One region of the Microbacterium sp. A93 genome, then DNA from elsewhere that is predicted to be linked to it. Evidence: predicted binding sites of a transcription regulator. Region 1 holds the regulator's gene; the other holds the start of a gene.
What was found. The regulator Rex, encoded in region 1, represses fermentation and respiration genes when NADH is low (regulators of the CRP and FNR family bind a similar motif). The targets are predictions, from matches to a motif close to CTTGTGAANNNNTTCACAAG.
Positions count from the first base shown of each region.

Region 1 (14,889 bases):
AGCTGCTGGCGGACAAGCGGGCCAAGGGGCCCGCCAAGAAGCCGGCCAAGAAGCCCGCGGCGCGGAAGGCCCCCGCCAAGTCGGCCAAGTCGGCGAAGAAGTAGCGGAAGAAGAAGGCAGACCATGCGCCTGGGCGTACTGGACATCGGCTCGAACACCGTCCACCTGCTGCTGGTGGACGCGCACCCCGGTGCGCGACCCTCCGCCTACGCGGACCACAAGCGCTCCCTGTCCCTGCTCAGCCACCAGGACGAGCAGGGCCGCATCAAGGCCTCCGGGCAGGACGCCCTGGTCACCTTCATCAAGGAGGCCGTCACGTTCGCGGTGGCCAACGGGGCCGAGGACCTGATCGCGTTCTGTACCTCCGCCATCCGGGAGTCCGGCAACGGCGCCGAGGTCTTGGCGCGGGTGACCCAGGAGACCTCGGTGCACCTCACCGAGCTCTCCGGCGACCAGGAGGCCGCGATGACGTACTTCGCGGTGCGCCGGTGGCAGGGCTGGGACGTGGGCTCCATCCTGAACTTCGACATCGGCGGCGGCTCCTTCGAGATCGCCTACGGCACGGATGAGCTGCCCAGCCACGCGGTGTCCATCCAGTTGGGCGCCGGCCGGCTGACGCGTGACTGGCTGGAGGCGGACCCGCCCACACCGAAGTCCACCAAGAAGCTGCGCAAGCACATCCGCTCCATCCTCTCCGGGACGGCTGCCGGGTTCCCGCCGATGACCGGGCCCGTGCTCGTCACCGGCACCTCGAAGACCTTCCGCTCCCTGGCCCGCATCACCGGGGCCGCCCCGCTGGCCGCGGGGCCCTTCGTCAAACGCCATCTGCGGCGCGAGGACCTGACGCTGTGGGTGAACCGGATGGCCGCCATGACCGCGAGGGAACGCGCCGGACTGCCCGGGGTCTCCGAGGTGCGGGCCGCCCAGATGCTCGCCGGCGGCATGGTGGCGGAGGCCGCCATGGAACAGTTCGGGGTGGAGCAGCTGGAGATCTGTCCATGGGCGCTGCGTGAGGGGCTGATCATGCGTAGGCTGGACGCACTGATCCAGGAGGGTCTCCTGGGGCGGGACTCCATCCCGGGGGTGGGGAATGTGGCCCTGAACCCGGATCCGATGCTTCCGGGATTCTCCGTGGGGGTGACGAGTGACTGAACACAGCGAACAGATACCCGGCGAACAGGAGCCCAGCGGGCCCTGGGGCGGCGCCGCCGCAGACCGTGACCGGCGCCCGGCACGGGTGCGGGAAGGCGCCGCGGCCACCCTCGGGGGCACCGCGTATCCTGCCCTGGGTCCCGGCCGACTGGCGGCCGCACTGGAACCGGGCCGGGCCGGCGTCGGGACCGGTTCCGGGGCGGGGACCGATACGGTCAACGACCGTCCCTCGATGGACCTGGAACCACGGCAGATCCCGGTGACCCTGTCCTCCTCCTCGGTGTTCCCGCTGGGCACCCAGGACGTGTTCGCCATGGCCGCCGACCTCGGCTATGACGGCGTGGAGGTCATGGTCACCCACAACTCCTGGTCCCAGGACGCGGTGAAGCTGAACCGGCTCGCGGACCAGCACCAGATGCCGATCCACTCGATCCACGCCCCCACCCTGCTGTTCACCCAGCAGGTCTGGGGCTCGGCCTGGAACAAGATCGCCAAGAGCGCCGATCTGGCCCGCGAGGTCGGTGCCGAGGTGGTGGTGGCCCACCCGCCGTTTCGCTGGCAGGGCAACTACGCCTCGGGCTTCGCCGAGGGCATCCAGGAGATCATGGACGCCACGGGCGTGATGATCTGCGTGGAGAACATGTACCCGTGGCGGGCCGGCGGCCGTGAGGCCAAGATGTACCTGCCCCACTGGGACCCCATCTCCCAGGGGTACGAGCACGTGATCTGGGACTTCTCCCACGCCGCGATCGCCCAGATGGACTCGCTCCACGCCTTCGAGGCCTTGGGGGACCGGCTGAAGCATGTCCACCTCACGGACGGCACCGCCAACGGCAAGGACGAGCACATGCTGCCCGGGGACGGCGACCAGCCCGTGGCCGCCTGCATCGAATACCTCGGGGAGACGGGCTGGGACGGGGCCGTCTGCGTGGAGGTGGGCACCCGCAAGGCCAAATACGCGGGGGAACGCGAGGAGATGCTGATCTACTCGCTCGAGTTCGCCCGGAACCACCTCGCCGCCGGGGCCGCCCGTGCGGCCGAGGCAGCCGAAAGGAACACCACCGCATGAAGAACGCACCGGCCCTCGCCCTGCTCGGACTCGGAAACATGAGCGGTGCCATCCTCGCCGGGATGCTCGCCGCCGGGACGGACCGTGGATCGGTGTGCGCCACCGGCCACTCCGCCGCCAACGCCCGTCAGCGGGAGGACCGCTACGGGGTCACCGTGACCGCCACGGAGACCAATCCGGAGGCCAACCGCAACGCGGCAGCCGGAGCCGACGTGGTGGTGCTGGGCGTCAAACCGAAGGACATCCTGACCCTGTGCCGGGAGATCGCCGGCGCCCTGCGCCCCGGCACCGTGGTGGTGTCCGTGGCGGCCGGCATCCCGCTGGCGGCCATGGAGGCCAACCTGCCGGCCGAGCAGCCGGTGGTGCGGACCATGCCGAACACGCCGCTGACCGTGGGGATGGGCGCGGTCGGGATGGCCGGCGGTGCCGCCGCCACGCAAGAGCACCTGGACCAGGCCGCCGCGCTCTTCGCCGGCTCCGGCACCGTGCACCGCGTGGCGGAGGAGCAGATCGACGCGGTGGCCGCGGTCTCGGGCTCCGGGCCCGCCTACGCCTTCCTGCTCGCCGAGCTGATGGCCGCCGGCGGGGTGGAGATGGGCCTGGACGAGGATCTGGCGAAGGACCTGGCCCGGGCCACGGTGGCCGGCGCGGGGAGGATGCTGGCCGAGCCGGACGTGGACCCGGCGCAACTGCGCCGGGCCGTCACCAGCCCGAATGGCACCACGGAGGCGGCTGTGGACTCGTTCCTCGACGCCGATCTGGCCGGGATCATCGCCCGTGGCATGCAGGCCTCCGCCGACCGCGGCCGGGCGATCAGCGAGGAGTTCGGCGGCTCCTGACCCTCCTCAGGGGCGGGCGGCGAAGCGTTCCAGCAGGTCCGTGTGGCCGGAGACGATCAGCGTGTCCCGGGGGCCCACCATGGTCTCAGGCTGGGCATAGGTGAAGTCCTCGCCCGGGGTCTTCACGCCCACCACCGTCACGCCGTACTTGGCGCGGACGTCCGACTCGGCCAGGGTGAAGCCCACCGCCTCGGTGGGCGGGTACATCTTGACGATCGCGAAGTCATCGTCGAACTCGATGAAGTCCAGCATCCGCCCGCCCACCAGGTGGGCGGCGCGTACTCCGGCATCGTGCTCGGGGAAGATCACATGGTGCGCGCCGATGCGGCGCAGGATCTTGCCGTGGGCCGGGGTGATGGCCTTGACCCAGATGTGGTCCACGCCCAGGTCCACCAGGTTCACGGTGATCAGCACGGAGGACTCGATCGAGGTGCCGACGCCCACCACGGCGGTGGCGAACTCCTGTGCGCCGAGCTGGCGCAGCGCCTCGAGGTCGGTGGCGTCGGCCTCCACCACGTGGGTCAGCACGCCGGAGAACTTCTGCACCAGGGCCCGGTCACGCTCGATAGCCATGACCTCACGGCCCTGGTCCACGAGTTGCTCGCCCACGGCGGCACCGAACCGGCCGAGGCCGACCAGCAACACCGGAGCGTGGGGATCCGGACGGTTCTCAGCCAATGATCGGCCTCTCCTCGGGGTACCGGAACAGGTTCTGCCGCTGACGCAGGGCCAACGCGGACGCGAAGGTGATCGTACCAACACGGCCGGCGAACATCAGGGCGGTCAGCACGTACTTGCCGGAGGGCGGCAGCTCTGCGGTGAGCCCCGTGGTCAGCCCGCAGGTGCCGAAGGCACTGAGAACCTCGAACAGGGGGCGCTGCAGGGACTCGTCGCTGAGGGCCACGAGCGCCATGGTGCCGGTCAGTACGAGCGTGGCACCGAGCGCGAGCACGGAGATGGCCACGCGCACGGATTCGGGGGCGATGGTGCGCCCGTGGGCCGTGACCTCACGGTCACCGCGCGCCTCGGCCACGATCGCCAGGAACATCACGGCCAGGGTGGTGACCTTGATGCCGCCGGCCGTGGAGGCCGAGCCGCCGCCCACGAACATCAGGGCATCGGTCAGCAACAGGGTCTCCGGAGACTGCGCGTTGATGTCATAGAGGGCGAACCCGCCGGAGCGGGACATCACCGAGCCGAACAGTGAGTACTGGATCCGCTCGGCCACGCCGAACTGGCCCAGGGTGGCCTGGTTGGACCACTCGAACACCCCGATCATCAGGGCGCCCCCGAGCACGAGGGCCACGGTGGTGGTGACCGTCAGCTTGGTGTGCAGGTTCCACCGGGACCACCGCCACCGTTGTTTCAGCAGCACCATGACCACGGGGAAGCCCAGGGCCCCGGCGAAGACACCGGCCATCAGCGTCCAGAGGATCCAGGGGTCGTGCATGACGGGGGCCAGCCCGTCCGGGTGGATCGTGAATCCGGCGTTGTTGAAGGCGGACACCGAGTAGAAGACCCCGTTCCAGAGCCCCTCGGAGAGGGAGCCGGTGTGGGCCATGAACCGGGGGATCAGCACCACGGCCAGCGCCCCCTCGAACAGGAACGTGGTGCCCACCACCACGCGCAGCAGGGCGCCGACCTCACCGATCCTGCCGGTGGTCATACCCTCCTGCGTGATCAGCTTGGAGCGCACGCCGAGCCGTTTGGACACGGCCAGCGTCAGCAGGGCGGCCATGGACAGGATTCCCAACCCGCCGATCTGCATCGCCACCAGGATGATCAGCTGGCCGGCGAAGCTCCAGTGCTCGGCGGTGTTCACCGGGGTCAGCCCGGTCACGGACACGGCGGAGGTGGCCACGAACAGGGCGTCGTGGAACGCGGTGATCCGCCCGGTCCGGGAGGCCAGCGGCAGGGACAGCAACGCGGTGAAGACCAGGATCACCAGAGCGAAGGCGAGCAGGGCCGCCCGGGCCGGAGACGCGCCGGCCACGGTGGAGACGAAGCCCCGCAGACGGTTCAGGACCGCGCGGACCCCGGTTGGCTCCGTGCCGGGGGAGAGGGGCCCGACGCGCGGGATGAGGCTCCGTCGTGCCGCGGACGGCGGGCGGCGCAGGGGAGCGGACGACGGCGTGGGGATCCGTCCCCGGGATCGCCGCCGGGGCCGTGGGCCGGGGGTGCGCTGGTGCCGGGTCATGCGGTTGCCTCACGTTCCTTCCCTCGCGGTGACGGCGGTTGTGCCCCCTGGATGCCGTCTGCCCTGACCGGTCCCCATCATCCACCATCGGCGGCCCCCGGCGTTGAGCAGGGCCGCGCGGTGGGTGGAGGACTCCGCGAATCGGGGACCATGACGTCATGCACTGCCCGCGGGGACCGAAGGAAGCATAGTCTGGGCGGTGATGACCACCACACTTCATGGATCCCTCGGTGACGCGCCCAGCGCCGAGGCGGGCCCACAGGGCGACTCCGCCGTTGTCTGGGACGAGTCCCTGCTGCAGTACAGGTTCAGTGATGCCCATCCGATGGCACCCGTGCGGCTGGACCTGACATACCGGCTGTCCGAGGCCTTCGGCCTGTTCGAGCGTTCGGGGGTGCGGCTGATCCGACCGGAGGTGGCCTCGGACGAACTGCTGGCCACCGTGCACGATCCCGAGTACATCCGTGCCGTCCGAGCCGTCAGCACCGGGGAGCGTCCCGCCGACCTGGAGAGGGGACTGGGCACGGAGGACAACCCCGTCTTCCCGCACATCCACGAGGCCTCCGCACGGATCCTCGGGGGGGCGGTGGCCGCTGCCCAGGCCCTCTGGACCGGGGAGGTGCGGCACGCCGTGAACTTCGCCGGCGGCCTGCACCACGCAGGCCGGGGCAAGGCCAGCGGGTTCTGTATCTACAATGACTGCGCCGCCGCCATCCAGCGGCTGCTGGACCTGGGCGCCGAACGGGTGGCGTACGTGGATCTGGACGCCCACCACGGCGACGGCGTCGAGTCCATCTTCTGGGATGATCCGCGGGTGTTGACGATCTCCGTGCATGAGACGGGCATCTCGCTGTTCCCGGGCACGGGCTTCGCCAACGATGCCGGAGGCCCGCAGGCCCTCGGCTCGGCCGTCAATGTGGCGTTGCCCCCGGGCACAGGTGACGCAGGCTACCTCCGGGCGGTGCACGCCGTGGTCCCGCAGCTGCTGGCGGCCTTCCGACCGGAGGCGCTCGTGACCCAGCACGGCTGTGACGGGCATGCCGACGATCCGCTGACCAATCTGAGGATGTCCGTCGAGGGCCAGCGGCAGCTCGCCCTGGACGCCGCGGACTGGGCCCGGGACTACGCCGGGGACCGGTGGCTGGCCACTGGGGGCGGCGGCTACAGCCCCTTCTCGGTGGTGCCCCGGACCTGGACCCATCTGGTGGCCGCGGTGACCGGTCAACCGCTGAAGGGCGGTGCCGTGATTCCGGCGGCCTGGCGCGAGTACGCCGCCCGGGCGGCCGGCTTCGGGCCCGAGGAGGGCCTGGACGGGATCCCCACCGTCATGTCCGACGGGGTGGATGTCTGGTGGCGCTCCTGGGAGGTCGGCTACGACCCCTCGGATGCGGTGGACCAGACGATCATGGCGACGCGCAAGGAAATCTTTCCCTATCATGGGCTCGATCCCTGGTTCGACTAACACGCCGCTGTATGCTCAGGGGGTGTGCCTCCCGTGACGGGAGTGTGCTGAGTGTTCGATAGGATGTCCGAGGATGCCACGCCTGGCGCGGCAGACGTAGAGTGCCGCCAGATGAGCCAGGGCAGTGGAAAAGGGGAACGCAAGTGGTAGATGCCGGTAATTTCGCCGACACGCGCTTCATGACGGTCACGGAAGTGGCCGAGATGATGCGGGTCTCCCGCATGACCGTGTATCGGATGATCCATGCAGGCGAACTCCCCGCCGTGCGCTTCGGCCGGTCCTACCGGGTTCCCGAATCCGCCGTAGAACAGATCCTGCAGACCGGGTCCACGGATTTCCGGGCTACCGGGACGGACGGCGGCAGCGCCTGACACAGCCGACCCACAGGTCGGCAGACGGTCCCGGTTCGTCGCCACACCCGCAGTCAGGGTAGGGTGTTAGGGATCGTTTTGACCACAGATCCACGGACCGGCAACGGGATGTCGTTGCCGGTTCACCAACCACATAAGAGGTCTCCCTATGGGTTCAGTCATCAAGAAGCGCCGCAAGCGTATGTCCAAGAAGAAGCACCGCAAACAACTTCGTAAAACGCGTCACCAGCGCCGCAACAAGAAGTAAGCACCCACGTACGAGGTGTCGAACGTCTCCGGGGTCCTTCCGCCGAAAGGTAGAAGGGCCCCGGAGGCGTTTAAGGCGGGGCCGTCTGGATCAGTCGATGGAGGCTGTCGTGCCGCGCACGCCTACCATGGAGCCGATGAGTGACTTCCAGCAACACCCCGTGCCCGGCCGCCCGGCCTCCGGTCCTGCGCCCCGCGTCGAACTCCTCGTCAAGGACGGCTGCCATCTCTGTGCGGACGCCGTGGCCGTGGTGGACGAGGTGTGCGGCCGGCACGGCGTCACGTGGCAGGCGGTGGACGTGGCCCGGCATCCAAAGTTGGCCGAGCGCCATGCGGAGGAGATCCCCGTGCTGATGGTGGACGGCGTCCAGCGGGACTTCTGGAGGATCGACCCCGCCCGGCTCGAGCGGCTGCTGACCGGGGGCCGCGCGTGACGGACACCGGCCGGGGCCCCGGGGCCGGACTCTCCCGCCCCACCGTCGCCAGGCTGCCCGGGTACCTGCGGGCGCTGTCCGCGCTGGCAGGCTCCGGCACGGTGCGGGTGTCCTCCGCCGAGCTCGCCCGGCTCACCGGGGCCAGTGCGGCGGTGTTGAGACGGGATCTGGCGGGGCTCGGGCACCTGGGCCGCCGCGGGGTGGGATACCCCGTGGCCACGCTCCAGCAGGCCATCAGCCAGGCTCTGGGGCTCGTGCAGGACCAGTCCGTGGTCCTGGTGGGGGCCGGGCACCTGGGCTCGGCGCTGGCCGGATACACAGGTTTCGAGGATCGTGGCCTGCGCCTCTGCGCGGTGCTCGACTCCGACCCCCGTCTCATCGGGCAACGGCGCGGCGCGGTGGTGGTGCAGCCCATCGACGAACTGGAGGACGCCGTCACGACCTCGCGGGCGCGGCTGGCCATCATGGCCGTGCCGACAGCCGCCGCGCAGTCCGTGGCGGACCGACTGGTGGCCGCCGGGATCCGCGGGCTGTTGAACTTCGCCCCCGTGGACCTGGTGGTGCCGGCGGGGGTGAGCGTGCGGGCGGTGGACCTGTCCACGGAGCTACAGATCCTCGCCTTCCATCAGGCCGAGTTGCGGCCGTAGCCGCAGTTGCAGTTGCAGTCGCAGTCGCAGGGGAGGCCCTAGCGGCGGCGCAGGGCCTTCTCCCACGCCTTGGCGCGGAGGTACTCGCTGGAGGGCTTCAGGTAGGCGAAGACGATCCCGGTGGCGCCCAGGATGACGTAGGTGAAGCCCGGGCCGAAGGCGCCGAACAGGGACAGCGCGGCGAGGATCGTGCCGAAGATCCGAGCGAGGTTGGAGCCGCGGCGGATGCCGGTGGCGATCAGCCAGTACAGCGCCACCAGGATGACGGTGAAGACGACGGAGACCACGCGGATCGTGGGCAGCAGGGATTCGATGTCCATGCCGACGGCGCCCGCGGCCTCCATCTGCTGCCGGTACGCGTCCATCATCTGCGGTGTGATCCCCATGGTGGGGGACATCAGCGAGATCATCTCGATGATCAGGAAGGCGATGCCGGCGGCGATGATCAGCCAGTACGAGCGGATGATGCTCCGGGGTCGTTCGATCGGCCCGAACGGCTGCTGGCCGGCATCCGGCTGCGGATAACCGGGGTGCTGCTGGGTCGGATACTGCTGGCCGGGGTGTGGCTGTCCGTAGGGCGACTGGCCATACGGGGACTGCCCCTGCTGCCCCTGGCCGTACGGGGACGGTTGGCCATACGGGGATTGAGCCTGCTGGGCCTGCGGCCCCTGCTGACCACGCTGACCCTGCTGGGCCTCGCGTGCCTGCCGGGCCTGTTCGAGGCGGGCCTGGTGCTCGGCCTGCTGCTCGGGCGTCAGGCGGATGCCGTACTGGGGGCGGTCGCCCGGTTCGTTGCCGGGTTGCTCGGGATGCTGGTCGCTCATGACGGGTCTTTCCTCCGGGGGCTCGGGCGTGCGGGGTGGCTCGGGTCCAACGCTAGCGTCCGATTCTGACAGTATGGTCCTATGCCTCTTGCCACCGTCCACCTCGTCCGTCACGGAGAAGTCCACAACCCGGACCGGGTGCTGTACGGTCGCATCCCCGGCTTCGGGCTCTCGAAGCTCGGACACCGCATGGCCTCGGACCTGGGCGACTGGTTCGCCGGCGAGGCCCGGGCCTCGGGGCGCGCCCCCGTGCTGCTCGTGTCCTCCTCGCTGCAGCGGGCCCGGGAGACCGCCGCGCCCCTGGCTCGTGCGCTGTCCCTCGAGCCCAGCGTGGATGACCACTTCCTGGAGGCCACCAACCACTTCGAGGGGGCTTCAAGGGTGTCCCGCCAGCTGTGGAAGCCACGGCACTGGCCCTTCCTGCTCAACCCCCTGCGCCCGTCCTGGGGTGAGCCCTACACCTCCCAGGTGGCGCGCATGGTCGAGGGGATCCACCAGGTGCGGCGCCAGGCGGTGGACCTCGGTGGCGAGGGGGCCGAGGCGATCATCGTCTCGCACCAGCTCCCCATCTGGGTGACGCGACTGTCCGCCGAGGGCCGGCCGCTGTGGCATGACCCGCGCCAGCGCGAGTGCACCCTCACCTCGGTCACCTCGCTGCACTTCGATCAGGAGGATGCCGCGCCGCGGGTGCAGTACCGCGAGCCCAACGAGGCTCTGCTGGCCCAGGCCTCCAACCTGCCCGGAGCCTGAGCCTGAGATCTTGAGCCCAGAATCCTGAGCCCTGCGCCGGGGCGGGGACGATTCCTCCCGCTTCTACTACAAGCGGTAGAATCCAATGGACGCCCAACCCCCAGTGGAGTATCACGACCTTGATGACCCTTCCGCAGCAGCCCCGCACATCGCGCAGCACCGGTGCAGCCGCCGGCCACGCCTTCGGTGCCCCCGGCCCCGCCTCCGGTGCCCCCGGCGCCGGGCCGAGCCGACGCCGCGTGCTCGCCGGCCTCGCTGGGCTGGCCGCGCTGCCGCTGCTGGCGGCATGCTCGCCGGAGGATCCGCTCGCCGCGCAGGCCGGCAACGCAGACGGTAAGAACTACATCGCCGGGGACGGCTCCGTGCTGGAGATCGCCCCGGAGGACCGGGGGGACCCCGTGCGGTTCACCTCCACCGCCTTCTCCGGCGAGGCGGTCGACTCCGCACACTGGGCCGGCAGCCCCGTGGTGCTGAACTTCTGGTACGCCGCCTGCGCCCCGTGCCGCGTGGAGGCCCCGGATCTGCAGTCGCTGTCTGAGGAGTGGGAGCCCGAGGGCGTCCGTTTCATGGGGGTCAATGTGCGGGACACCGCGGGCACCGCCGCGGCCTTCGAACGGAACTTCGGCATCACCTACCCCTCACTGGAGGACCGCGGGGGGCAGGTGCTGCTGGCCATGACGGACTTCGTCCCGCCGCAGGCCGTGCCCACCACCATCGTGCTGGACCGCCAGGGCCGGGTCTCCGCCCGCATCCTCGGCGTGGCCGAGCGGTCCACGCTCAGTTCTCTGATCTCCACGGCAGCGCAGGAGCCGGCGGATGAGTCTGCCGGCGGACAGGCCTGAGCCACCCCATGCTGCAGGCCACCGCCGGAACCATCGTCACCGCCGCCAACACCGCCGCCGCCAACACCGCCGCCGCCGTCAACACCGCCAATAACCCATTCGCCGAGATCGTCATGGACGGCTCGCTGCTGCTGGCCACACCCATCGCCCTGTTGGCGGGTCTGGTCTCCTTCCTCTCCCCGTGTGTGCTGCCGCTGGTGCCCGGTTACCTGGGCTACGTGACGGGCCTGACGGGGGCGGACCTCCAGGACCAGAAACGCGGCCGGATGCTGCTCGGCATCGCCCTGTTCGTGCTGGGCTTCTCCGCCGTGTTCGTGCTGGTGGGCATCGTGTTCTCCCAGATCACCATCTGGTTGCAGGGGGACGGCGAGTGGCTGACCCGGGTGCTCGGGGTGGTGGTGATGATCCTGGGCGTGGTGTTCATGGGCGGGTTCAACCTGATGCAACAGGACCACCGCCTGCACCTGACGCCGAAGGCCGGGCTGTGGGGCGCCCCCGTGCTCGGGGTGACCTTCGGCCTGGGCTGGGCGCCCTGTATCGGCCCCACCATGGCCGCCGTCCTGGCCATGTCCACCGCGGGCTCCACGAACCCCGGCAAGGGCGCGTTCCTGGCCTTCGTCTACTGCCTGGGCCTCGGCCTGCCGTTCCTGCTGATCGCCCTCGGACTGCGCCGCGGCATGGGCGCCATGAAGTTCTTCCGCACCCACCGCGTGACCGTGATGCGCGTGGGCGGCGGACTGCTGATCGTGCTCGGCGCGCTGATGGTCTCCGGGCTCTGGAACACCTGGGTGATCCAGCTGCAGACCTGGTTCGCCAATGAAGTGAGGTTGCCGATTTGAGCCAGGAAGACAACGTGAGGGCCACCCGCGTGGAGGAGGCCCAGTCAGACACGGCACCCTCCGGACCGGCCGGGCCGCCCACCCCCTCCGGCCCCCGCCAGAGGGGCGGCCGGGATGACGTGGCCGTACCCGCCCTGGGGTTCGCCGGCACCCTGCGTTTCATCTGGACGCAGCTGACGTCCATGCGCACGGCGCTGATGCTGTTGCTGCTGCTGGCGGTGGCCGCCGTGCCCGGCTCCCTGTTCCCGCAGCGGCCCGCCGGCCCGGAGATCGTCAACCAGTACCTCGAGGACAACCCGGTCCAGGGGCAATGGCTGGACCGGTTCCAGATGTTCGACGTCTACTCCTCCGTCTGGTTCTCCGCGATCTACCTCCTGCTGTTCGTCTCCCTGATCGGCTGCGTGTTCCCGCGCGCCGTCAAGCATGCCAAGGACCTGCGGGCCGCGCCACCGCGCACCCCGCGCCGGCTGTCCCGGCTGCCCGAGTACGGCAAGGTCGTCCTGGAGCCGACCGGGCCGTCCCCGGCGGAGGCGGTGGCTGAGGCGGCACGGATCCTGAAGAAGCGCGGCTACCGCACCGAGATCCGGCAGGAGCCCGACGGCGGCGCCTCCGTGGGTGCCGAGCGCGGCTATGTGCGGGAGATCGGCAACCTCCTGTTCCACTTCTCCCTGATCGGCGTCCTGGCCTTCATGGCCGTCGGCGGTCTGCTCAGCTACTCCGGGCAGAAGATCATCGTGGAGGGGGAGGGCTTCGCCAACACCCTGGTCGCCTACGACTCCTTCACCCCCGGCAGCGCCTTCTCCGAGGATCGGCTGGCCCCGTTCTCCATGACCCTGGACGGCTTCGAGGCGGAGTTCGACCGCGAGTCCGAGACCCACTACGGCCAGCCGTTGGACTTCACCGCCCACATGACGGTCCAGGACGGCACCGACGCCGAGCCGGAGCAACAGGATCTGAAGGTCAACCACCCCTTCAACATCGGTGGCACCCGCGTGTACCTGGTGGGCAACGGTTACGCTCCGGAGCTCACGGTGCGGGACGGCGACGGGGACATCGCCTTCGAGGGGCCGGTGGTGGCGCAGGTCCAGGACCAGCTCTACACCTCCCTGATGGTGATCAAGGCCCCGGACGCCCAGCCCGATCAGCTCGGCTTCGTGGGCTTCTTCCTGCCCGCGGCCTACACGGGGGAGGACGGGGTGGCCGTCTCGGTGGATCCGGAACTGTACAACCCCGAGCTCAACCTGAACTCCTACTACGGGGACCTCGGCCTGGACAGCGGCGAACCGCAGAACGTCTACGTGCTGGACACCGCGGACCTGAGCGAGCTGAACAACCGCAACCTCGAGGCCGGCGGCATCACGCTGCAGCCGGGGGAATCCTACGACCTGCCCGAGGGCAAGGGCTCCATCAGCTTCGACGGCGTGAAACGCTACGTGGGCCTGGACATCCACTACGACCCGGGTAAGTGGGGCGTGGGCTTCTTCTCCGTCCTCGCGCTCGTCTCGCTGGTGGTCAGCCTGTTCGTGCGCCGCCGCCGCGCGTGGGTCCGTAGCGCCACCGGGCCGGACGGGTCCACCATGGTGGAGTACGGACTGCTCGCCCGGGGCGAGGACTTCGGGCTCCGCGAGGAGAACGTGAGCCTGCGGCGTCAGTTCGAGAAGACCTGGCCCGTGGTGGCCCCCGAGACCGAGAAAACCACATCCACCGCTTCAACCACTTCTTCGACCACTTCTTCAACCACTGCGTCAAACACGCCGAATCGACCGGAGTAAGCCATGCCCTCCATCAACCTGCAGCTGGCCAGCTACAGCGATCTCTTCATGCTGATCGCCGCCCTGGTCTACGCCGCCGCCTTCATCGTGTTCGCCATCGACCTGTCGACCTCGTCCCGGACGATCCGCACGCTCGAGGCGGAACTGGCGGCGGAGAACGCCGCCGGCGCTGAGACCGGCGCCCAGGCCGAGGCGCGCCGGGAGCAGCTGGTGGGGGCCGGCGTCGTGGGCTCGGAGCAGGAGACGGGCCCGACGGCGGCGCCGGACTCCCACGGGACCGGCACCTCGGCCCCGGTGCGCGGCGCGGACCTCGTGGACGACGACATGGCCTATCTGGGCACCACCCGGCGGCCGGCGGCCAACGTGGCGGTGGCGCTGACGGTGATCGGCATGCTGCTGCACGCCTTCGCCGTGATCGCCCGCGGCGTGGCGGCCCACCGCGTGCCGTGGGGCAACATGTACGAGTTCTGCACCACCGGCGCGCTGCTGGTGGCCGCGGTCTACCTGCTGTTCCTGATCCGCAAGGACATCCGCTTCCTGGGCACGTTCGTCACCGGGCTCGTGGTGATCATGATGGCCGCGGCCACCATGGGCTTCCCCACGCCGATCGCGCACCTGCAGCCCGCGCTGCAGTCGCCGTGGATCGTCATCCACGTCTCCATTGCCGTGCTGTCCTCGGCGCTGTTCACCCTGACCTTCTCCATGAGCGTCCTGCAGCTGCTCCAGCACCGCCGCGAGGCGAGGATGCGGGTCGGGGGCGACAGCCGTCCCGCGTTCATGCGCCTGGTGCCCTCCGCACTGAGCCTGGAGAACTGGTCCTACCGCATCAACGCGGTGGGCTTCGTGATGTGGACCTTCACCCTGATCGCCGGCGCCATCTGGGCCGAGGCCGCGTGGGGCCGTTACTGGGGCTGGGACACCAAGGAGGTCTGGACCTTCGTCATCTGGGTGGTCTACGCCGGCTACCTGCACGCCCGCGCGACCCGCGGCTGGACCGGGGACCGGGCGGCCTGGCTGTCCATCATCGGCTTTGCCTGCCTGGTCTTCAACTTCACGATCGTCAACACGTACTTCCCGGGCCTGCACTCCTACGCGGGCATCCCGGAGTAACCTCTCCGCTTTCAGTCGACTTGGGGTGGGTGTTTCGTGGAAACACCCACCCCAAGTCGACTGAAAACGAGGCGTCAGCTCTCCGAAGGCTCGGGCAGGGGCTGGGGCTCGCCGTTGGTGAACTTCGAGCGGTCGTCGTTCGGGTACAGCGGGTCCGAGGAACCGTACATCGGGTCCAGCTCGGAGCGGGCCATGGTGTGTCCCTCCGGCATCTCGAGGCAGGGCGAGTCGAGCCGCAGACTCAGTTCGGCTTCCCCGGCGCCGGTGCGGTACGTCACGGTCAGGTTCAGGTCCCCCTTGACGGCACCATAGAGCCGATCGCCGTGGGCCCCGCT
Region 1 is NZ_JBPXMT010000014.1:16,714-31,602, reverse strand. Features, by position in the region: gene topA (type I DNA topoisomerase) at 1-104, shown strand, start outside; gene ACSU1G_RS28665 (Ppx/GppA phosphatase family protein) at 124-1,152, shown strand; gene ACSU1G_RS28660 (sugar phosphate isomerase/epimerase family protein) at 1,385-2,221, shown strand; gene proC (pyrroline-5-carboxylate reductase) at 2,218-3,060, shown strand; gene ACSU1G_RS28650 (potassium channel family protein) at 3,067-3,738, opposite strand; gene ACSU1G_RS28645 (TrkH family potassium uptake protein) at 3,731-5,257, opposite strand; gene ACSU1G_RS28640 (acetoin utilization protein AcuC) at 5,460-6,719, shown strand; gene ACSU1G_RS28635 (helix-turn-helix domain-containing protein) at 6,899-7,090, shown strand; gene ACSU1G_RS28630 (30S ribosomal protein bS22) at 7,239-7,337, shown strand; gene ACSU1G_RS28625 (glutaredoxin family protein) at 7,474-7,770, shown strand; gene ACSU1G_RS28620 (redox-sensing transcriptional repressor Rex) at 7,767-8,417, shown strand; gene ACSU1G_RS28615 (hypothetical protein) at 8,456-9,241, opposite strand; gene ACSU1G_RS28610 (histidine phosphatase family protein) at 9,323-9,991, shown strand; gene ACSU1G_RS28605 (TlpA family protein disulfide reductase) at 10,231-10,833, shown strand; gene ACSU1G_RS28600 (cytochrome c biogenesis CcdA family protein) at 10,947-11,672, shown strand; gene resB (cytochrome c biogenesis protein ResB) at 11,792-13,444, shown strand; gene ccsB (c-type cytochrome biogenesis protein CcsB) at 13,448-14,554, shown strand; gene ACSU1G_RS28585 (hypothetical protein) at 14,629-14,889, opposite strand, start outside.

Region 2 (14,889 bases), on a different contig from region 1:
GAAATGGTCGCTGGCCATGGTGCCGGAGAACCCGTGGCGTTCCGCGTATTCGGAGAGTTCCAGAGCCTCTCGAGGCGCGAACTGCTCGAGCATCGCGGCATAACCGATCACGAGTCGTGTCACCCCATCTTCGTGGCGAACTCCGTGGCGCGTGCCGCCCGGCGGCCGCTGTCCGTCGCTTGGTGTCTGACCACCGGAGGGTGGCCTGATGGTTCGATGCTAGCCGTTACCCGGCCGGCGCCACGGACACGGCGAAGGCTCCGGACCGGGTCTGGTCCGGAGCCCTCAGGCCCTCAGGCCCTCATGTCCTCAGGCCGAGGGACTGGCCGCATCCGGGGATACGACCTTGCCACCCATGGCCTCGACCAAGAGGATCGGGTCGAAGAACTCCGTGAGCTCGGAGATCAGCCCGTCCTTCACCGTCACCTTGGTGATGTAGGTGTTGCGGTAGGTCGACCCGGTGACCCGCATCGAGGCATTGGAGGTGTATTCCGCCACGTACTCCCCCTCGTTCTCCACCGCCAACACCTTGTAGTCGGAGAAGTTCAGCGCGGTGATCATCTGCGGGAGCGCCCCGTAGTAGTCGTTGATGGCGGACCGCCCCGCCACCTCGTGGGGTATCCCCAGCGGCGCGTAAGGCAGGAGCAACCGGCCATCCTCGTGGAAGAGCGGCGCCACACTGGCGACGTCGAGGGTGCCGACTGCGTCGAGGTATGCCTCGACGACCTTCTTGTCCTGGGCTGTGTCGGTCGCCATGGCGATCAGTCCTCGTACACGATGACGCCGCGGATGTTCTTGCCCCCACGCATGTCCTGGAAGGCCGTGTTGATGTCCTCCAGTTTGTACTCCTTGGTGATGAGTTCGTCGAGCTTGTGCTCCCCTCGGCGATACAGGTCCGCGATCAGCGGGATGTCGTTGCGGGCGTTCGTCGAGCCGTAGAGGGTGCCCTGCAGTCGCTTACCCGACATCGCCAGCGTGAAGAGGTCGAGCTGGATGTCCCGCTGCATCACCGGTGCGGCCGAGGTGAGCACGATGGTTCCGCCGCGACGGGTCATCTCCTGGGCCGGCTGCAGGATCTCCGGGGTGAGCACGCCGACCGTCACGATGACGCGGTCCGCGCCCTGGCCGTTGGTGAAGCCGGCGACGAGCTCCGCTGCCTCGGCAAGGTCCTTGGCGGTGTGGGTTGCGCCGAACTGTGGTGCAGCTTCGCGTTTGGAGGCGACCGGATCGACCGCGATGATGTGCTTGGCGCCCTTCTGGCGTGATCCCTGCACCGCGTTCATGCCCACACCTCCGGTGCCGATGATGACGACCGTGTCGCCCAGCTGCATGTCGGCCGAGTACACCGCCGAACCCCATCCAGTGGGCACGCCGCAGCCGATCAGAGCCGCTGCCTTCAACGGGATGTCCTTGTCGATGCGGACCAGAGCCGTGACGGGCACCGTCACGTAGGGGGCGAACGTACCGAGGTACGACATGGCCCCCACGCCCTTGCCCTGGGCGTGGATCCGATGGGTGCCGTCGGGGGACGTGCCACCGAGGACTCCGGAGCCGAGGTCACACATGTTGGACTGGCCGCTCACGCACATGCGGCACTTACCGCAGCTCGGCAGGAACGAGAGCACCACATGGTCTCCCACCTCGAGGTCCACCACGCCCTCGCCGATCTCTGTCACGACGCCGGCACCTTCATGCCCGCCCAGGACCGGAGCCCACGGCAAGGGGATATCACCGGTGTCCAGGTGGTCGTCGCTGTGGCAGATGCCCGAGGCAGCCAACTTGACGGTCGCCTCGCCTGTCTTGGGTCCGTCCAACTCGATCTCTTCCACGGACCAACCGGAATTAGTGCCAGGTTCCCACAGCAGCGCGCCAACGGTCTTCATACCTTGTCCTCACGTTCGGCTTATTCGCAAAATTGATGCGATTGATATGTCTGATATTGCACCATTTACAGCATGGTGACAAGGGTCACTATTCGATGTCGTCTCATCGGGGCCTCCGGCTGTCACCCATACCGCAGGGCTGCTCGGTGGTACTGCCGGGCTACTCGGCAGCCCGGCTCAGGTTGATGCGGTGGCCGATCAGCGGCTGGATCTTGCAGGTGCCCGCCGGCGCCCGCCTGACACCCGGACGCACAGTGACCCCACCCCGTCACATCGACGAGGGTGGGGTCACTTTGCGCCTGAAACGGGGTGGGTTACCAGGCCGGCAGCTCCGGCAGCGGGTCGTCGGCCTCGACGCCTTCGGTCTCGCCCCGGGCCAGCCAGGCCAGCAGGCCCTCCCGGTCAGACTCGACCTTCAGGGCACCGTCACCGATTACCCATTCGTCACGTTCCTCGGTCACCAGCGTCATGCCAGGAGCCTGCCGAACGCGCATGGCCCGGACGGCGGCCTCCACGGCGTTGAGCAGGGAGTCCGGGTCCGCCTCCTCGATGGTCCACGCGGTGTCCAGGTCAGCGTGGTGGACCACCACCTCGGAGATCCGCAGGGCTACCAGCGAGGTGGCCGGGATGGGCGTGGCGCCGATCCGCACCTCCTCGGCCCGGATCTCGCCGGCCAGCCGCTCGGACTGCTCGGCGAAGGCCCGGGAGGCCTCGCTCAGATCGGCGATGAGTTCCTTCCGGGGCAGTGCCGCGATCCGGGCGATGTCCTCAGCACGGGCCTCCGGGGAGGCGTACACAGGCTGCTCCTCACCGGTGACGGCCCAGTCCACCATCCGGATCAGGGCGCGGGCGTTGGAGGCCAGATGCGCCACGACGTCCGCCCGGCTCCAGCCCTCACACTGGGAGGGAGCGGCCAGCTCGTCCTCCGAGAGGGACTCGACGGTGGCCAGGAGCATGGCGGTCTCGCGGTCCAGCCGCGACTGGTCGGAGTGCAGGCGTGCGGGATTGATCATGCCTCCACCCTAGCGATCCGCCTGTGACGCCCACCACCTCACAGCACCCCCGGGCAAGACGCATCCACCGGCGATCCAGACGCTTCCCGACCTGATGCCCCGCATTCCACACCACCCCCGGAGCGCCCCCTGACGAGTCCCCGGGCAAACCCCTGATGTGACGGGCGTCACCGCAATGTCACGCTGGATCCCGGCCGTCAGTACCCGCGCCACCCTTGACCCGAGAGGACCCCGGTCATGACCTTGCACTCCCCCGCCGCCGGCGGCATCACACACGACCAGCGGAAGGAGAGACGCACCGCCAACTGGGTGGCCGCCATCGTCTGCATGGCCCTCGTGTTCGACGGCTTCGACCTGACCATCTACGGCACCGTGCTCTCCACCCTCCTGGACGATCCCAGCCACCTCGGGGCCGTCGACGAGGCCGCGGCCGGCACCCTCGGGTCCCTCGCGCTGATCGGGGTGCTCATCGGTTCGCTCACGTGCGGCTTCCTCGGCGACTACTTCGGCCGCCGCCGGCTGATCCTGGGCGGCATCGCCTGGTTCTCCCTCGGCATGTTCATCACCGCGCTGACCACCACGGTGCCCGCGTTCGGCGCGATGCGCCTGCTCACCGGGCTCGGACTCGGCGTCATCCTCGCCACGGCGGGGGCCACCATGGCCGAGTTCGCCCCCGCCGGCCGCCGCAACTTCTACAACGCCGTGGTCTACTCCGGCATCCCGGCGGGCGGCGTGATCGCGGCGCTGCTCGGGATCCTGCTGCTGGAACCCCTCGGCTGGCGCGGGCTCTTCATGCTCGGTGCCACCCCCATCCTGTTCCTGCTCCCCTTGGCCTGGTTCAAGCTGCCCGAGTCCCCGCGCTGGCTGCTCTCCCGCGGCCGGACCGAGCAGGCTCATGCCGCCTCCGCGAAGACCGGCATCCCGCTGCTGGAGGAGGAGATCGTGCAGGAGAAGGGCGCGGCCCCCGCCCGCCGCGGCTTCGCCGCCGTCTTCTCGCGTCAGTTCCTCGTGGCCACCATCCTGCTCGGATTCATGTCCTTCTCCGGCCTGCTGCTGACCTACGGACTGAACACGTGGCTGCCGCGCATCATGGAGGGCTACGGCTTCGGCACCAACTACTCGCTGGCGTTCCTGCTGATCCTCAACAGCGGCGCCGTCCTGGGTGGCGTCATCGCCTCGAAGGCCGCGGACCGACTCGGCGCCCAGCGGATCGTGGCCACCACGTTCGTGCTGGCCGCAATCACCCTGGCGCTGATGACCTTCTCCTTTCCCGCCCCGGTACTGTTCCTGTTCATCGCCGTGGCCGGGGTCGGCACCTTGGGGACCCAGGTCCTGATCTACGGCTTCAGCTCGAACTACTACACCACCAACGCCCGCGCCGCAGGGGTGTCCTGGGTGGCCGGATTCGGCCGGATCGGCGGCGTCCTCGGCCCTCTGGTGGGCGGCTGGCTGGTGGCACTCGGGATCGGCGGCGGCTCCGCGTTCTACATCTTCGGGGCCGTGGCCCTGTTCGGCGCCCTCGTCACCTTGGGGGTCCCCCGGCAGCGCGCGCTGGAGCAGGCCGCCCGCGCGGCGGACGCGCCGGCGGATGCACCGGTGGCCGCAGCAGGCCCGGCGGTCGCCTTCGGACCGGCAGGAACGTCCGACGACGGCCGGTCAAGTCAGCTGGCCCGGCCGGCCCAGTCGGTGCAACCGGTGCAACCGGTGCAACCGGTCCAACCAACTCAACCGGCTCAACCAGCCCAGCCGACTCAACCGACACAGCCGGCTCAGCCGCTGGGCCGGTAACGCGCCGCGAGCGCGCTGCGGGAACGGATGCCGAGCTTCCGGTAGATCCGGGTCAGGTGGTACTGGACGGTCTTCTCAGCCAGGAAGAGCGTCTGGGCCGCCTCCCGGTTGGTGGCCCCGGAGGCGACGAGTTCGGCGACGGCCCGTTCCTGCGCCGTGAGCTCAGCAACGGTGCGGTCCGATCCGCCGGCCGGGGAATCAACCACCTCCCCCAGCAGGCCGACGTCCACGCCGCTGGCCTGCAACTCCCTATCGCACCGTTCCACGTAGGTGGCCGCCCCCAGGCTGTCATACAGGTCCCGGGCGGAGTGCAGTACGGAGGAGGCCACGCCGCGTTTGCCGGCCCGGCGCATGCTCTGACCGAAGGCGAAGCTGATGCGGGCCCGCAGATACGGCCGCTGCAGTCCGCGAAGATGCTCCAGCGCGGCCTCGAACTGCTCCCGCGCCGCGTCCGGGTCGCCCTGGGCGGCTGTGATCCGGCCCCGGGCCCAGGCCATCCGAGCCAGGTCGGACGGCACCGGCTTCTCCCGGCGGATGGCCTCGAAGCCGGTGAGGAACCGGTCCGCTTCCTCGATCCGGTTGGTCATGACCAGGGCGTTGACGTAGGTGTCCTGCCAGGGCCAGAAGGACACGCGGTCCTGGGTCCATGGATCGATCTCCACGAGCGGCTCCAGGGCTTCCAGTGCGCTGGCATAGTCCGAGCGGGCCTCGTGGAACCGCACCCTCGCCAGGATGGAGGGCACCTGCATGGCGCGGTAGGTCCCCGGCTGGACGGCGGCCAGGGAGACGTAGCGCCGGGCGCGCTCCCAGTCGCCCCGCATGGACCACAGCTCGGCGGCGGTCCAGTAGAGGAGGGGGCGGATCAGCGGCATCCGCGAGGTCTCCAGCCGCACGGCGGCGCGGGAGACGGTGGCGGCCGCGGTGTCCCAGTCGCCCAGGGTGAGCTGGGTCCGGGCCAGCCAGGCCTCGGCCCACAGGGAGATCCGTAGGGACCCGCCCCGCTGCTCGGTGGGGACGGCGGCCTCGAAGTTCACCAGCGCCGTCTCCACCTGGTCCGTCCGCAGCGCGAGCCAGGCCGAACCCATCTGGATCCGCTGTTTCTGGGCGTTCTCCGCGACATGTTCGAAGGCCCGGACGTAGCTGCGTCCGGCCTCCACCGTGCGCCCCTGGGCGTAGAGACCCAGCCCGTAGATCGCCTCGGACTCGACGTGGGCCGGGGTGCCCGGAGCGGTCAGGGCCATGGCCCGTTCGGCCCAGAGGGTCATGGTGGGCCCGTCCCAGGAGGCCACCCCGTGCAGCACCATCCGCTGGGCCACCGCGGCTGCGGCGGCGGGATCCCGTTCGGGGTCACTGTCCGCCCAGGCCTGTTCCAGTTGGGTCCGGGCGGTGTTGTTGTGCCCGGAGGCGGTGGACAGATAGCCCAGCACGGAGGAGCGCAGGGAGGAGGAGGGCATGTCCTCCACGGCCGCGGCCCACATCTGCGCCTGGGAGATGTTCCCGGAGGCCACGAGCGCATCCACGCCCCGCAGCAGCCGCTGGCTGCGGGCCGGCGGGTTGGGAGAGAGCCGGGATGCGGCGAAGAGCGCGGTGGCGACATCACTCCAGGCTCCCACCTGGGCCCGACGGCGCACGAAGTCCTCGAGCTCCACCGCCAGGTCCTCATCCACCCCCAGGGTGGCGGCCGCCCGGTGACCGAGGCGGTCGCCCTCCTGGGGGACGACGTCGGCCGCGCGGCAGTGCAGCTGCTGGCCGCGGCTGGGCGGCAGCTGGGCATAGACCGCTTCAGCGGCTCCCGGCACCACGAACTCGACCAGGGCCTGGGTGGGGTCGACGGCCAGGCGCAGCAGCCGCGCCCGGTGCCCCTCATCGAGGGCGTCCAACAGGGTCTCCACCCCGCTGACATACCCGACCGCATCCGTGGTCGCGGCGCCGCCCAGGACCGCCACGGCCTCCGCCACGCGGACCAGCCCCTCCGAGGAGTCCTCGAGGACTCGGCGGACCTGGGCCAGCGTCCGCGAGCTGGCCGGCAGGCTGGGGAACCAGGACTGCCAGGTCTCCGGCGGCAGCTCCCCCAGCAGCTCCACGATCGGTTGGGGCATCCCCCGGGTGTGACGGACCAACCCGTGGGCGGCGGTGGAGCCGAGATCGAGGGAGAACCGGCGCCGCGCGAGCTCCCGCACGTCCTCGGCCTCCAATGGACCCAGCCGGAGGTGTTCCACCCGGTGGCTGTTCAGCAGGTCGAGCAGGCCGGGAGGAACATGGTGGGCCCGGGCGTGGTCCAGGGTGAGGACGAAGAGAACCTTCTGCCGGTGGATGCGCCGCAGTGCGAACAGCAGCACCCGCAGGCTCGGCTCGTCCAGCAGGTGCACGTCGTCGATGGCCACCACCACGCAGGACCGGGCCTGCAGTGCCATGATGTGCGCCGCCAGGGTGTCCGCGAAGTGGGCGGCGCGCGCCGGGGTGAGGTCCATCTCGACCTCCGGGCGCGGCAGCACCGCCCCCTCGATGCCTTTGGACGAGTGCAGGGGTTCACGGTGCATCAACTGCGAATACCCGGACAGGGCCAGCCCGCGCTCCCACTCATCCCCGGCCGCGGTCAGGATCCGGACCTCGGACCCCACGGCCTCGCACTGCGCCAGGAAGTGGTCCAGCAGGGCGGACTTCCCGGCACCGGAAGGCCCGTTGAGCACCACCGTCTGCACGGCCCCGCGACGGGCTCGGGACAGTGCCTGGAGCAACCCGTCGAGGACCCGGTCCCGGCCGACGAGCGGCATCTCGGCACCTGCGTGGTGGTCAAGCGTCATGGGCGGAAGTCTACCGAGCCCTCCTCCTCCTACGACGTGGTGGGGCAGTGCCACGGCGGACCGGCCGGTTCCTGACCGGGCTCAGCCGAGGTCGCCACCGGCCACCGGGAAGATGCTCCCGGTGGCGTAGGAGGCCTCGTCAGATGCCAGGAAGACGATCGGCGCGGCCTGCTCGTCCAGGGTGCCGTAACGCTTCATGAAGGAGGACTCCGTCACCTGGTCCACCACGTCCTGGATCCACTGCTCCTCACGGGCGCCCTCCGGGCCGGGGCCGCGCGGGACGGTGCGGGGCGGCGCCTGGGTGCCGCCGGGGGCGGTGGCCACCACCCGGATCCCGCGTTCCGCGGTCTCCATGGCCAGTGCCTGCGTGATGCCGTTCACCCCGCCCTTGGAGGCGGAGTACGGCACCCGGTGGATACCACGGGTCGCGTTGGAGGACACGTTGACGATGGTGCCCTGACCGGCGGCGAGCATGGCGGGCAGCACGGCCCGGCACATCCACAGGGTGGGGAACAGGGACCGGGTGACCTCCCGCTCGATCTGCTCGGCGCTGAAGGTCTCGAAGGGACGCATCCAGATGGCCCCGCCCACGTTGTTCACCAGCACGTCCACCCGGCCGTGCGCGGCCACCGCCGCCGCCACGGCTGCCTCGGCCCCGGCGAACGTCTCCAGGTCGGCGGTGACGGCCGTGGCCGATCCCCCCGAGCCGGTCGAGGCCTCGCGCTCCGTGAGGGCGGCGGCCGTCTCGTGGACCAGCTCGGCGCGGTCCACGAGCACCAGCGTGCCACCCTCGGCACCGATCCGCTCGGCCACCTTCCGCCCGATCCCCTGGGCCGCCCCGGTGATCACCGCGACCTTGCCGGCGAAGCGCCCCGGGGTGATGAACTGGCCCGCGTAGGGGGCCGCCATCAGGCGACCGCCGTGCCAGTCGTGCCGGCCGCGGAACCCGCCGGGCCGTCGTCGTGCCCCTGCCCGGAACCACCGGGTGCGGGACCGGAACCGGTCTCGACGGCGTCGATGGCCGTGGCCATGGTGTCCTTGGCGTCCCGGGCGTGGGCCATCACGATCTCGCGGATCCGCTCGCCGTCCTCGTCCTCGAAGGCCTGGACCACGTCCAGGTGGTCCTGGGCCACCCGGCTGAAGATCTCCGTGCCCTGCTCGAAGGTCGCGAACATCTGCTCGCTGAGGTCCAGCCGGCGGTAGGACTCCAGCAGGACCGGGTTGTCCGAGATGGTGAAGAGGTACTCGTGGAAGGCCTCGTTGGTCTTCACGTACTCCTCCGGGTCCGTGACCGCGCCGTCCGCGACGCAGGCCGCCGTGGCCTCCGCCAGACGGCGGAACTGTTGGAACTGCTCGTCCGTGAGCCGCCCGACCATCAGTCCGGTGATCGCCAGCTCGAGGCCCATCCGGGCATCCAGCTGCGCGTAGCTGTCCTCCTTGCGGAAGGACAGGCGGCCGGTGGTCAGGGAGGAGACCGCCTCGGACCGGGTCAGGGTGTCCCCCTCGGCCTGGACCTGTTCGGCGGAGGCCGGGGCCCCCGTCTCGGCGTCCCCGCCGGTGGCCTCCTTGGGCGCGAACCGCTCGAAGTAGAAGTTGGCCGGTTCCACGCCTTCGGTCTCCAGCCACTTAGCCACGGCGTTGACCATGGGCGGCGGGCCGCAGAGGTAGATATCCACCTCACCGTCGTTCAGGTGCTGCGGCTCGATGATCTGGGTGACGTACCCGGTGTGGGGCGCCGAGGTGCCCTCCTCCGAGGCGATGAGGTCCCAGGTGAAGTTCGGCAGCTTCTCCTCGTAGGCCCGCAACCACTCCAGGCCGACGATGTCCGCCTCGCGGCTCACCCCGTAGATCAGGTGGATGGGATCCTCGGGCGGGTTGGCGCTGAGCTTCTGAAGGATGGACATCAGCGGAGCCAGCCCGGTGCCCCCGGCCAGGAGCAGCAGCGGACGCTTCGGCTCACGCAGGAAGAACGAGCCGTACGGCCCGCTGAACTCCACGGTGTCCCCCACCGCGGCGCGGTCCCGCAGGTACTCGGACATGGCGCCCTGGGGCGTGATGCGCACCATGAAGGCGGAGTGGTCATCATCCGGGCCGGTGCTGAAGGAGTAGGAGCGCTCGGCGTCCGTGCCGGGGACCTTGATGTTCACGTATTGGCCCGGCAGGAACGCCAGCTCGTCCCGCTCCTGCACGTCCAGGGTGAAGGAGATCGTGGACTCGGAGTGCTTTTGCAGCTGGCTCAGGGTGGAGGTGAACGCCGCGGCCGAGGTCTTGGCGGACTCCGCCGTGGCCGGGACCTGGATCATCATGTCCGACTCCGGGACGGCCTGGCAGGTCAGCAGGTACCCCTTCTCGAGCTCGTCCTCGGTCAGGGCATCGTCGATGAAGTCTCCCGGGTCGAAGGTCCCGGAGTCGCAGAAGGACTTGCAGGTCCCGCAGGCCCCGTCACGGCAGTCCGAGGGGATGTTGATGCGCGCCTTGTAGGCGGCGTCCATGATGGTCTCGAAGTCGCCGACCTTGACGACTTTGGTCACGCCGTCCTCGAAGCTGAGGGCTACTTGATGGCCCATGGTGTCCTCCTGGATGAATCTGGGTGGGTCTGCGTGGATCTGGTGGTGGGGTGTCTGAGTCCGGGTGCGACCGGAGCACTCAGATCATGTAGATGTCCACCACGTGGTGGATGTAGTCGTTCTTCAGCACGACCTTCTTGCTGCGGATGACCGGCCCGTCTGCGGAGAGGTCGATCGTGTAGTAGCTGGTCCCGAAGTACGTGTCCGTGCTCTGGTAGCGGTAGTACAGCGTGAACCAGTTGAACCGCACCTGCACCTGGTCGCCGTCCCGCCCCAGGACCTCGATGTCCGTGAGGTTGTGCCCGGTCCGCGGAGCCGGCATGGAGGTGGCCGAGGAGCGGTCCGTCTTGATCCGGAACACGCGGTCCTCGATGCCGCCGCGGTTGTCGTAGTAGATCAGCGAGATCTCCGACTGCGGGTCTTCCGTCAGTTCATCGTTGTCGTCCCACGCCGGCATCCAGAATTCGGAGTCCGGGTGGTAGCACTCGAGCCACTCGTCGAACGCGCGGTCGTCCAGCAGGCGTGCCTCCCGGTAGAGGAACGCGCGCACGGTCTCGAGGGTGATGAGGTCCTCCACCGTCTGGGTGGGCGTGGCCTCGGTCGTCTGGGTGGTCATGGTGAAGCTCCTTGGGTGGGTCCGGGGTGGTCGCGATCAGGCAGTGGCGGGGGCGGGCTGTGCCGCCGCGCGCTCCTTCTCCGCCAGCGCATCCTCCATGACCTCGTGCCAGTAACCGTGCTGGATCGGGAAGAGGCCCTCGTCCTCGGTGCGGGCACCGGAGGCGATGACGTTGGTCATGCCCAGTGCCGTGGCCTGCTCGTCCGGGCCGGTGACCTGATGCGTCGCACCGCGGGACATGTCGTTCCACGGGGCGCTGGTGGCCCAGTAGGTCTTGTTGCAGGAGCGGAACTCCTCGAGGTCGTCCGGGGTGGCCATGCCGGTGGCGTTGAAGAAGTCCTCGTACTGGCGGATGCGCTTGGTGCGGTTCTCGGCGGACTCGCCCTTCGGGGCGATGCAGTAGATCGTGACCTCGGTCTGGTCCGCGGAGATCGGCCGGAAGTGCCGGATCTGCGAGGAGAACTGGTCCATGATGTAGACGTTCGGGTAGAGGCACAGGTTGCGGGAGATGTTGATCATGAAGTTCGCCATCTCCTCGCCGTACTTCTCGACGAGCTCGTCCCTGCGGTCCCACAGCGGACGGTCCTCCGGGTTGGTCCACTCCTGCCACAGCAGCAGGTGTCCCTGCTCGAAGGAGTAGAAGCCGCCCTTGACCTTGCCCCACTTGCCGGCGTCCATGGCCTTGGTGGTGTTGGCGGAGTCACCGGCGGTGCGGCGGGCGGTGGTCGCCGCGTAGTTCCAGTGGACCGAGGTCACGTGGTAGCCGTCGGCACCGTTCTCCGCCTGGACCTTCCAGTTGCCGTCATAGGTGTAGGTCGAGGCGCCGCGCAGCACCTCGAGGCCGTCCGGGGACTGGTCCACGATGGAGTCGATCACCTTCGTGGCGTCGCCCAGGTGCTCCTCGAGCGGGAGGACGTCCTCCTTCAGCGAGCCGAAGAGGAAGCCGCGGTAGGAGTCGAAGCGGGCGACCTTGGTCAGGTCGTGTGAGCCGTTCGTGTTGAAGTCCTCCGGGTAGCCGCCCTTGCGTCCGTCCTTGACCTTGAGCAGTTCACCGGAGTTCTTGAAGGTCCAGCCGTGGAACGGGCAGGTGAAGGTGGTGCGGTTGTCCGTCTTGCGACGGCACAGCATGGCCCCGCGGTGTGAACACGCGTTGACGATGCAGTTGAGGTTCTCATCCTTGTCCCGGGTGATGACCACGGGCGTGCGGCCGATGTAGGTGGTGAAGTAGTCGCCGACGTTGGGGATCTGCGAATCGTGCGCCAGGTACACCCAGTTGCCCTCGAAGAGGTGCTTCATCTCGAGTTCGAAGATCTCCTCGTCGGTGAAGATCTCCCGCTTGGCCCGGATGATGCCCTTCTCGGGGTCGTCCATCACGGCGTCGGTGAGGATGTCCCGGACGTGGGTCAGGTTCTCGGTCATGTCGTTCTCCTTCTGGACGGGGAGGGACGGCACCGGCACCGATGATCCGGCGGCCGGGAAGCTTCCCCAGATGCGTACCCAGCCAGTCTGGAGACTCGTGATCGCAGTCACATCAGGTATTGCCCTAGGGCTGACCAAGGGGGTCCGATTGGGCAGGGCTGACGTCTCAATCGGCCTCGCCTGCCTCTTGGCGCGGCGGGCCTCCGGAGCCGTACCGTGGCGTCCGTGATCCAGCTCACCGATACCCCTCCCGCCGCCCGCCGCCCGGCCTGGCGGCACGTCTCCGTGTCCGCCGTGGTCGCGGGACTGGTGGCGGTGGCCATCTCCTACGCCGGACCGCTGCTCGTGGTCCTGGAGGCCGCCCAGCGGGCCGGACTCGATCCCGCCCAGACGGCGTCCTGGGTCTGGGCCATCTCCGTGGGCAGCGGCGTCATCTGCGTGGCCATGAGCCTGGTGACCCGCCAACCCGTGGTGGTGGCCTGGTCCGTACCGGGCGCGGCGCTGCTGATCACCACGCTCGGCGGATACGACTACTCCGACGCCATCGGGGCCTTCATCGTCACCGGCGCGCTGACCGTCATCCTGGGGATCACCGGATGGTTCGGCCGGCTGATGCGAGCCCTCCCCCGGCCCATCATGGCCGGCGTGCTGGCAGGGGTGCTGCTGCCCTTCGTCCTGGATACCGCCGGAGCCTCCGCCGAGGCACCGATCGTGGCCGGCGGCCTGGTGCTGGCCTACTTCCTCGGCCGCCGCTTCCTGCCCCGATATGCCGTGCTGGTGGCACTGGCGGTGGGGGTCGTCCTGGCCTTCGCCACGGGCACGACGTCGGCCGCGAACCTCAGTGCCGGGGTCACCATGCCGCTGTGGACCACCCCGAGCTTCGACCTCCAGGCGATCATGGGGATCTCCATCCCCCTGTTGATCGTCACGATGGCCGGGCAGAACGGCCCCGGCCTGGCCATGATGCACTCGAACGGCTATGCCGCGAACGACCGGCTGCTCCTCGGCACCGCCGGGGTCGGCTCCGTGCTCTTCGCGCCCTTCGGGGCCCACTCCATCAACCTGGCCGCCATCACCGCCGGGATCTGCTGCGGACGGGAGGCCCACGAGGACCCGACCCGGCGCTACGTGGCCGGGATCTCCTGTGGCGTGTTCTTCGTACTCTTCGGCTTCGCGGGGCAGAACATCGTGGAGCTGCTGGGGGCGGTTCCCGAACAGCTCGTGACCGCCGCCGCGGGGGTCGCCCTGATCGGTGCGCTGCAGGGGGCCCTGGCGGATACGGTGAGGGTGGATCCGGCCCCGGCGGTTGGGGCCACGCCAGGCGGGGTCAAGGCGCCCGCCAACGGCGGGCGAGCCCGCCTCGCAGGTCTCGAGGCCGGCGTCGTGACCTTGGCCGTGACGGCCTCCGGACTGACGGTGGCAGACATCGCCGCACCGTTCTGGGGGTTCCTCGCCGGCGCACTGGTCTACCTGATCCTGACGCTCACGGCCCGCCGGAAGGGTGCCTGAGTCCTTGCCCCGGCCGGCGGCGGTCGGCACACTGGAACCCCGCCCTCGAAGGAGTCGTCATGGAGCACGTGAATCCCGAAGTCCCCGACGAGGACCGCCTGGAGGAGACGGCGGTCGCCGAGGACTCCGCGGCGACGGCCGCCCACCAGCACGACGACGAGCGGGTGGATGAGTGGGAGGAGGAGTCCTTCCCCGCCTCGGACCCGCCCTCGAACTACTGAACCTCAGACGGTCTGGACCGCGAGTTCCTCGTCCAGGCGGGGCAGGCGCGGGAACCAGGCGTCGGCGCCGGGCTTGCCGACGTTGACCACCATGAAGGCGTTCCAGGTGGTCCCGGCGTTGAAGTCGGCGTCCACTCCGTCGAAGTCCCAGCCGGTCATGGGGCCGGCGGCCAGACCCTGCGCCCGGACGGCCAGCATGAAGTATCCGGCGGCCAACCATGCGTTCTGGCGGGCGATCAGCGCGCGGGAGTCGGCGTCCGACTCGAACATCTCCTTGCGCTCCGGTGCGTGCGGGAAGAACACCGGGAAGTTCTCGTGCCAGTCGGAGTCCCAGGACAGCACGGCCACGGCCGGGGCGGTGGCCGTCTTGCCGGGGTTGTTGCCGCCGGCATGCGCCACCAGCCGGGCCCGCTGACCCTCGGACTGGACCCATGTGATGCGCAGCGACTGCAGGTTCATCATGGTCGGGCCCATCTTGGTGAGCTCGTAGATCGCCTGGAGGGTGTCCGCGGAGACCGGCTCATCGGAGAACGTGTTGGCGGTCCGGGCGTCGTGGAACAGCTGGTCCAGCGCCTTCGGGTCCACGGGCTCCATCGCGGTGGTCTCGGTGTTCAGAATGGTCTCGGTCACGGATTCTCCTTCGGGTCGACGGCGGCGCCACAGCTTCTTCAGGAGGGGCACCAAGGAGGTACAACGACCCGGGACCGGGCAGCTATTCCCGTCCGGCGCTGTCGCGTTCCTCTCATCCCGACTCAGCCGGGCTCAGCCGGACTCAGCTGGACCAGACTTCCAGCTCCGCACGCTCGCCCTCGGTCAGCGCCCGGGAGGCCCCGGATGCGTCCAACCACACCAGGATGGAATCCACCGTGAAGACCGGCCGGCCATCCTGGATCCCCTGCTGGCGCAGGGTGTAGGACTTGGTGCCGATCCGCAGCACAGACACCTGCAGGGTGATGGACGGGGCGTACCGGGTCTGGGCGTGGTAGTCGATCTCCTGGCGCGCCACGACCACGCTGCCGCCCCCGCCGCTGCCCTGGCGCCGGGACTCCAGGAACGCGAGGAACCTGAT
Region 2 is NZ_JBPXMT010000002.1:343,509-358,397, forward strand. Features, by position in the region: gene ACSU1G_RS05835 (TIGR03557 family F420-dependent LLM class oxidoreductase) at 1-123, opposite strand, end outside; gene ACSU1G_RS05840 (nuclear transport factor 2 family protein) at 310-756, opposite strand; gene ACSU1G_RS05845 (NDMA-dependent alcohol dehydrogenase) at 762-1,883, opposite strand; gene ACSU1G_RS05850 (maleylpyruvate isomerase family mycothiol-dependent enzyme) at 2,198-2,896, opposite strand; gene ACSU1G_RS05855 (MFS transporter) at 3,134-4,684, shown strand; gene ACSU1G_RS05860 (AAA family ATPase) at 4,666-7,488, opposite strand; gene ACSU1G_RS05865 (1,6-dihydroxycyclohexa-2,4-diene-1-carboxylate dehydrogenase) at 7,570-8,397, opposite strand; gene benC (benzoate 1,2-dioxygenase electron transfer component BenC) at 8,397-10,055, opposite strand; gene benB (benzoate 1,2-dioxygenase small subunit) at 10,135-10,671, opposite strand; gene benA (benzoate 1,2-dioxygenase large subunit) at 10,708-12,090, opposite strand; gene ACSU1G_RS05885 (benzoate/H(+) symporter BenE family transporter) at 12,316-13,599, shown strand; gene ACSU1G_RS05890 (hypothetical protein) at 13,659-13,820, shown strand; gene ACSU1G_RS05895 (malonic semialdehyde reductase) at 13,824-14,450, opposite strand; gene ACSU1G_RS05900 (acyl-CoA thioesterase) at 14,593-14,889, opposite strand, start outside.
Region 2: the regulator Rex is predicted to act here: its motif matches at 12,185-12,204, upstream of benA (benzoate 1,2-dioxygenase large subunit).